Regions from separate parts of the Micromonospora sp. DT229 genome, predicted to be linked through region 2. Evidence: riboswitches for the same ligand, from Rfam matches in the RefSeq annotation. Region 2 holds a riboswitch; the other holds the start of a gene.
What was found. A riboswitch is a leader RNA that binds a small molecule or an ion and turns the genes downstream of it on or off. The one in region 2 is predicted to bind cyclic di-AMP.
Positions count from the first base shown of each region.

Region 1: another riboswitch for cyclic di-AMP. It lies ahead of ACLQ2T_RS00290 (NlpC/P60 family protein); the one in region 2 lies ahead of ACLQ2T_RS23570 (coiled-coil domain-containing protein).

Region 1 is NZ_JBNCLD010000001.1:58,272-62,022, forward strand. Features, by position in the region: gene ACLQ2T_RS00280 ((Fe-S)-binding protein) at 1-764, shown strand, start outside; gene ACLQ2T_RS00285 (NlpC/P60 family protein) at 1,034-2,032, shown strand; cyclic di-AMP (ydaO/yuaA leader) riboswitch at 2,207-2,340, shown strand; gene ACLQ2T_RS00290 (NlpC/P60 family protein) at 2,408-3,397, shown strand; gene dcd (dCTP deaminase) at 3,400-3,751, opposite strand, start outside.
Region 2 is NZ_JBNCLD010000018.1:75,483-79,233, reverse strand. Features, by position in the region: gene ACLQ2T_RS23580 (helix-turn-helix transcriptional regulator) at 1-171, opposite strand, end outside; gene ACLQ2T_RS23575 (carbonic anhydrase) at 373-1,068, shown strand; gene ACLQ2T_RS23570 (coiled-coil domain-containing protein) at 1,207-2,220, opposite strand; cyclic di-AMP (ydaO/yuaA leader) riboswitch at 2,225-2,355, opposite strand; gene ACLQ2T_RS23565 (YibE/F family protein) at 2,522-3,751, opposite strand, start outside.

The DNA of each region.
Region 1 (3,751 bases), on a different contig from region 2:
GTGCCGGTGCGTTCGAGGACCGGGCCAAGAAGACCACCCGGGCGGTGGCCACCCTGCTGAACGAGGCGGGGGTCTCCTTCGCCATCCTCGGCGAGGGCGAGACCTGCTCGGGTGACCCGGCTCGCCGGATCGGTAACGAGTTCGTCTTCCAGATGCTCGCCCAGCAGAACGTGGAGACCCTCAACGAGGCCTTCGAGGGCCGGGAGAAGGCCAAGCGCAAGATCGTCGCAACCTGCCCGCACTGCTTCAACACCCTGGGCAACGAGTACGGCCAGCTCGGCGGGGAGTTCGAGGTGGTGCACCACACCCAGCTGCTGGCCCACCTGGTCGCCACCGGCAAGCTCACCCCGGTGCAGCCGGTGGACGGCGGGGTCACCTACCACGACCCGTGCTACCTGGGCCGGCACAATCGGATCTTCACCCCGCCGCGCGAGGTGCTGGGCAGCGCGGTCGGCGCCGAGATCACCGAGATGCCGCGGAACAGCGAGCGTTCCTTCTGCTGCGGTGCCGGTGGCGCCCGGATGTGGATGGAGGAGCGGATCGGCAAGCGGATCAACGTGGACCGGGTCGAGGAGGCCATGTCGACCGGGGCGCGGACCATCGCGGTCGGCTGCCCGTTCTGCTCGACGATGCTCACCGACGGGGTGAACGGCAAGGGCGCCGGCGAGCAGGTCGAGGTGGTCGATGTGGCGAGTGTCCTACTGCGGTCGGTCCGGCCCGAGCAGGGTCGGGGCGTCGAGGAGAGCGAGCCGGTCGCCGGCTGACCAGCACTTGACCGTACGAGGTACGGCGGGCCCGATGTGGCCCGCCGTACCTCATTATTTAAATTGACGTGCGTGACTATAACGAAATGATCGACACCCTTTGTGTGCGGTTGGTCGCGCAAACGTGAATCGACCGTTGGTCGCCTTGATTCCGCACCGCGCCTTCCCTAATGTTGGGCACCGACCGCCGCGGGTCGTCTGTCTCGCCCCTCAACCGCTCGCGGGACGCCCGGCGGTCGGTTGCAAAGGAGTCGCTGCCGGTGGCAACCATGCCCCTCCATCGTCCTGCACCGGGATGGCCGCGCCGTCCAGGTGGCCTACGGAGAGCTGCGCACCGCCTGGTCGTGCTGGTGGCCGCCGCCGCGGTCGGCGCCGGCCTGATCGCCGCCCCCGCGTACGCGGAACCCTCGGTGGAGGAGATCGAGCGCCAGATCGACAAGCAGTGGCAGCAGCTTGAGCCCACCATCGAGCAGTACAACAAGGTGCGGTCGCAGCTGAGGGTCAACCGCAAGAAGGCCGGTGACCTGCAGAAGAAGATCCAGCCCCTGGCCCTGGAGGCCGAGCTGGCCATGAACCGGGTGGCCGACCTGGCCTCCCGGTACTACGTCAACGGGCCCTCCCAGGAACTCGGCGCGGTGCTGCTGAACGCCAAGCCGGACATGCTGGGCGAGCAGATGGCGCTGCTGGAGCGGCTGGCCGCGTACGAGCGGCAGCAGCTTGAGGGCGTGATGAAGGTCCGCAAGAAGTACGACGACCAGAAGGCCAAGCTCGACGCGCTGATCGCCGACCAGGAGACCAAGGAAAAGCAGCTGGCGGCGAAGAAGAAGCAGATCGACGCCAAGATCAAGCAGCTTGAGCGGTCCCTGCCGGTGACCACGGTCAGGACCACCAACTGCCCGACCATCAACGGGGTGGTCAGCGAGGCGGCCCGGACCGCGATCAAGGTTGCCTGCGCCCAGGTCGGCAAGCCGTACGTCTGGGGGGCCACCGGCCCGAACTCGTTCGACTGCTCCGGCCTGACCCAGTACGCGTACAAGGCCGCCGGCATCTACCTGACGCACTTCACCGGCGCCCAGTGGAACGAGGGCAAGGCCATCTCCAGGGCCGAAGCCCGCCCCGGCGATCTGGTCTTCTTCCGCAGTGACCTCAGTCACGTCGGCCTCTATCTGGGCAACAATCAAATGGTGCACGCGCCCAGAGCGGGTAAACCGGTGAACGTCTCTCCGATCACCACCATGCCGGTCGCCGGCTTCCGTCGACCCGGCTGAGGGATCGCACAGGAACATCAGCAGGGCTCTCGGTCAAGAGATCGGGGGCCCTGCTCTTTTGTCGGATCTGGACACCCTGCGTCACGGCGTGGATCTGTTGTGTATCGACGGAGGTCGTCCCTAAGCTGGGCAATTGTCGGCCCGATGGCAGTTCCGCCCATCCGGGGTGGTGACGGTCCGACACCGCCGAGTCGCCTGTGCGAGCCGGGGACCCAGGTACCCGGGGTGAATCCGCGATCCGCGCGGTAGGGCGCCCCCTTCCCGCCCGAACCCGTCAGCTAACCCGGTAGGCGGTATGGGGAAGAAGGAGTTGGGAGCCCGGTGGCACACCATGCCCCGCGGCCACCGTCACCCCGGGCGACGACGCCCGGCCCGGTGACGGCTGCGCCGCGATCCCACTGGTACCGCTGCACCACCGCACTCGCCGCCCTGTCCGCGACCGCCGTCATCCTCACCGGCGGCGCCACGGCGGCCCACGCCGACCCGTCGGTCGACGCCATCGAGCGCCAGATCGACGCGGACTGGAACCGGCTGGAACCACTCATCGAACGGCACAACGCCACCCGGCAGGACCTGGCCGGCAAGCGCCGGGAGGCGGACTCCCTGGCCGCCCGCATAGCTCCCCTCCAGCGCCAGGTCGACGAGGCGATGGCCCAGGTCGGTGCCCTGGCGGCACGGGCGTACATGGGTGACACGGTCGGTGCCGTCAACGCGCTGTTGGGCAGCAGGCGGTCGCCCGGCGAGCTCGTGGAGCAGATCGGCCTGCTCGACCGGTACGCCCACCACCAGCAGCAGGCCGTACGGCAGGCTAGCGCGCTACGCGACGAACTCGCCGCCGCCAAGGCCCGGCTGGACGTGGCCATCGGCGAGTTGATCCGTACGGAGGTCGCCCTCGCGGGGAAGCGACGCCAGATCGACGCCGAGATCGACCGGTTGCAGCGGCTGCGCCTGCGGGCGTACGGCCGGGGTGGTGGCGGCCCGCTGCGACCCGCGCCCTGTCCGGCCGACTATCCGGGCGAGGCGGCCGGGGTGGCGGTGAAGTTCGCCTGCGCCCAGATCGGCAAGCCGTACTCCTGGGGAGCCGAGGGACCTGACGCGTACGACTGCTCCGGTCTGATGCTGGCCGCGTGGGCGCGGGCCGGGGTGGCCCTGCCGCACAACGCGGCCCGGCAGCGTCAGGTGACCCGGTCGGTCGCCCGCAGCGCCCTACGCCCGGGTGACCTGGTCTTCTACTACCGGGATCTGCACCACGTCGGCATGTACGTCGGCGACGGCTGGGTGGTGCACGCCTCCCGCGCCGGTCAGCCGGTGAAGATGAAACGGATGGAGAGCAGCCCCGTCCACAGCTTCGGTCGGCCCGGCTGAGGTCAGCGGGTCGGCCAGGTGCGCCAGTTCTGCCAGGCCCGGCTCGGCGTCGGGCCGCGCTGGCCCTGGTAACGGGAGCCGTAGACGGCCGACCCGTACGGGTGCTCGGCCGGCGAGGAGAGCCGGAAGATGCAGAGCTGACCGATCTTCATGCCGGGCCAGAGGGTGATCGGCAGGTTCGCCACGTTGGACAGCTCCAGCGTGACGTGCCCGGAGAAGCCGGGGTCGATGAAGCCCGCGGTGGAGTGGGTCAGCAGACCCAGCCGACCCAGGCTGGACTTGCCCTCCAGCCGCCCGGCGAGCTGGTCACCCAGGGAGATGACCTCCAGGGTGGAGGCGAGCACGAACTCGCCC
Region 2 (3,751 bases):
GTCGGCCACGATGGCCTGGGCGGCCCGCTCGGTCACCCCCACCTCTTCGGCGACGTCCCGCAACCGCGCGGTGGGGTTGCGGGCGATGGCGAGCAGCACATGTGCATGATTGGTGAGAAAAGTCCAGTTACGGGCGTTCTCCCGCTCGCCGGTGGATGCCATGCCGCCCATCGTATGGGCCTTTCGGCTTCTTCGGGCCACGCCGTCCGGCCCGAGCACCCTGACCTGCGCGAAGGCAAGTGACCGGCGATACCTGAAATGCATATCACGCATTGCTTGACGCGGCTTGCAGTGCGTGTGACGGTTGGAGCAGCCCGCGACCAGCGTCGGCCGGGGTGACCAGGCATCGCATGAGCAGCGAGGAGACGCCGGATGAGCCGACCCGCGATCGGAACACACCCAGGGCTGGAGCGTGAACTGCTCACCGCGGATCTTCCGGGTGCCCCGCAGCGGGCGCTCGCCGAGCTGATCGCCGGCAACCGACGGTTCGTCACCGACACCCCGTGGCATCCGAACCAGAACGCCGGGCGTCGGACCGCCGTGGCGGCCGAGCAGCATCCCTTCGCGGTGATCGTGGGCTGCTCCGACTCCCGACTGGCCGCCGAGATCATCTTTGATCGTGGGCTGGGGGACCTCTTCGTGGTCCGTACCGCCGGGCACACCATCGGCCCCGAGGTGCTGGGCAGCGTCGAGTACGCGGTGGCCGTCCTGCGTACGCCGTTGGTGGTGGTGCTCGGGCACGACTCGTGCGGTGCCGTGCAGGCGGCCCGGGCGGCCCTGGCCACCGGCACCACCCCCGCCGGGCACCTGGGCGCGGTGGTGGACGCCGTGGTGCCCAGCCTGCGCCGGGCGCAGGCCGCCGGGGTGGAGGAGCTGGACCAGATCGTCGACATCCACATCGCGCAGACCGTGACGGCGATGCTGGAGGCCTCCACCGCGCTGGCCGCCGAGGTGTCCGCCGGGCGCTGCGCGGTGGTCGGCATGTCGTACCGGCTGGCCGCCGGGGAGGCACGGGCGGTGGCCGCGGAGCCCGCCGACCTGGTCGCCACCGCCGCCCTCGCCGCCTGACGGCGAGGAGCGCCCCACCGGACGGCGTGAGCCGCGCGCCCACACAACCTGACGGCGAAGGCCACCCACCCACACGACCTACGACGAGGGCCGCCCCACCCAGACGGCGGGACGGCCCTCGAAGTGGTGTCGGGGACGCTAGAGCATCGAGACGTGCACGTGGTCGGTGTGGTTCGACGGGCCGCTGTAGGAACTCCAGCCGGTCGCCGGGAACCAGATCTGCCGGTTCCAGATCACGTAGTAGACACCCAGCCGGTCGGCATTACGGACCAGGAACGCGGCCAGGTTGTTGCCGTAGATCCGGGTGTCGTCGTTGTACCAGGGTCGGAAACCGCTGTTCTGCAACGACCAGTCACAGGCCCGCCCCTTGGGGTGCTCCCACTTGTCACCCGGGCGGTAGCAGCCGACGAACCGGTTGAACCCGGCCCGCTTGACCTCCTTGTACATGTGCAGGGTGCGCGCGGTGATGCAGCCCGAGGTGGTCGGGTCGTCCTGGTTGCACGACTCGGGCTTCCAGCCGCCGTCGGAGGCCCGGTTGGGGCCGGGGCGGGCTACCGGGGAGGTGGCGGCCACCAGGCCACCGGTGAGGCCTACCCCACCGACCAGTCGGAGGGACTTCTCCGCGTCGCTCTTCTTGCGGGCCATGTCGTTGGTCAGCTTCTGCTGCTCGCGTACCTCGGCGTCGAGCGCCAGCTTGGCCGTCTCGGCGCGGCGCTTGACCGCGTTGACCTCGGCCAGCTTCTTGCTGTTGACCAGGTTCAGCTCGTCCAGGGCGGAGGCCCGGTGGATGAAGGAGTCCGGTGCGTCGGTCTGCAACAGCATGGCGATCGCGCCCACCCGACCGGTCCGGTACGACTGGGTGGCGATCTCGGCGACCTGTGGGGCGAGGGAGTCCAGGTCGGCCTCCGCGCGGCGGAGTTCGACGGCCAGCTTGAGCTGCTTCTTCTTGGACTTCTCCAGCTTCGACTTGGCCTTGGTGTAGTCCCGGTTGGTCGCCTCGATCAGCTCGTTGAGCATTGGCGGGTCGTCATCATGACCGGCTGGTTTGGGGGCGTTCGGCGCAGCCGTCGCCGGCAGGGGACCGGCGAAGACGGCGAACGCGGCGAACACGGCCACCACGGGCGTCAACCAGCGGCGTAGGGGTGCCGTCACTGTCTTCCCTTCCATCGACCGCCGACCGGGTTAGCTGACGGGTTCGGGACGGAAGTGGCCCCTACCGCTGGTGCGGATTCACCCCAGGTACCTGGGTCCCCGGCTCGCCTGGCGGCGATTGGGCGGTGGCACCGCAGGCGCTGGTGCGCGCCTTCGGCGGTGACCGGCAGTGAGGTTACCCGAGAGTCCGTCTGGGCTTCTACGTACCGAACCCGGCGAGATACGTCATTTCGTAATCGCAATGGGTGACGAGCGCCACGCATATCGACCGATGTGGTCGGCGTGCTCACGTTGAGCAGTGTCACCATGGGGTGTCGGTGCTCCTGTCCGGTTCGGGCCACTCCGAACGGGTGGCGGGGGGTGTGTGACGGGTACGCGGATCGCTGAGGGCCCGCAGTGCATCGGCCCGGTCCGTCGTCGGCCGGGGGATCCGGGGCCGGCCTTCGCCGACGGCGGCCACCTCGTCGGGGGCGGTGGCCGCGAGGTCCGTCCCGCCACGCTGCCGACCGGCGGTGGTCACCACGGTGGCCAGGGCGGTGGTCAGGGGTACGGCGGCGATCAGCCCGAGGGTGGCCACCACGCTGCGGACGATCTCCTGGGCCAGGAACTCGCTGGTGAGGATCTGCCCCAGGGCGCGGGAGTCGGCCGTCAGCAGGAGCAGCAGGGGCAGTGAGGCGCCGGCGTACGCCAGGACGATGGTGTTCACCACCGAGGCGATGTGCGCCCGGCCTACCCGGGTGGCCGAGCGGTACAGCTGGCGGCGGGACAGGTTGGGGTTGGCGTGGGCCAGCTCGGTGACCGCCGCGGCCTGGGTGACGGTGACGTCGTCGAGGACCCCCAGTGAGCCGATGATGATGCCGGCCAGCAGCAGGCCGTGCAGGTCGACATCGCCCCGGAACATCGACAGGGTGGTGGCGTCCTCGCTGCCGAAACCCGTCAGGTGGGTGGCGTTCGTCGCGGCCAGGCCGAGCAGCCCGGTGAGCACCAGGGCACCGAGGGTGCCGAGTACGGCCACCGAGGTCTGCGCGGACACCCCGTGGGTCAGGTACAGCACCACGAACATGATCAACGCGGCGCCGACGATGGCCACCACCAACGGCGGCTGACCGGCGCTGATGCCCGGCAGCACGAAGGTGAGCAGGATGGCGAAGCTGGCCGCCAGTCCGGCCAGGGCCGCCAGCCCGCGCAGTCGTCCGAAGGCCACGATGGCGGCGGCGAAGAGCACCCCCAGCCAGATCAGTGGCATACCGCGCTGGTGTTCGGCGATGTTGTAGGTGCTGATCGAGGGGTCTTCCGGGTCGATCAGCGAGACCAGGATGACCTCGTCGTCGACGCTCACCGAGGGGGCGCCCGGCCCGGCCGGGATGGGGGTGTCGACCTGCTGCCCGGCGTCCGGGCCGTCCTGGATCCGTACCGTGACGGTGCCGCAGGGGCCCCCGCCGGTGGTCGGGGTGCCCTCCGGCACCGCAGGGTTGGGCGGGCAGGGTTCGGTGACCACCCGGGTAACCGTGCCCTGGTAGCGGGGCAGGTC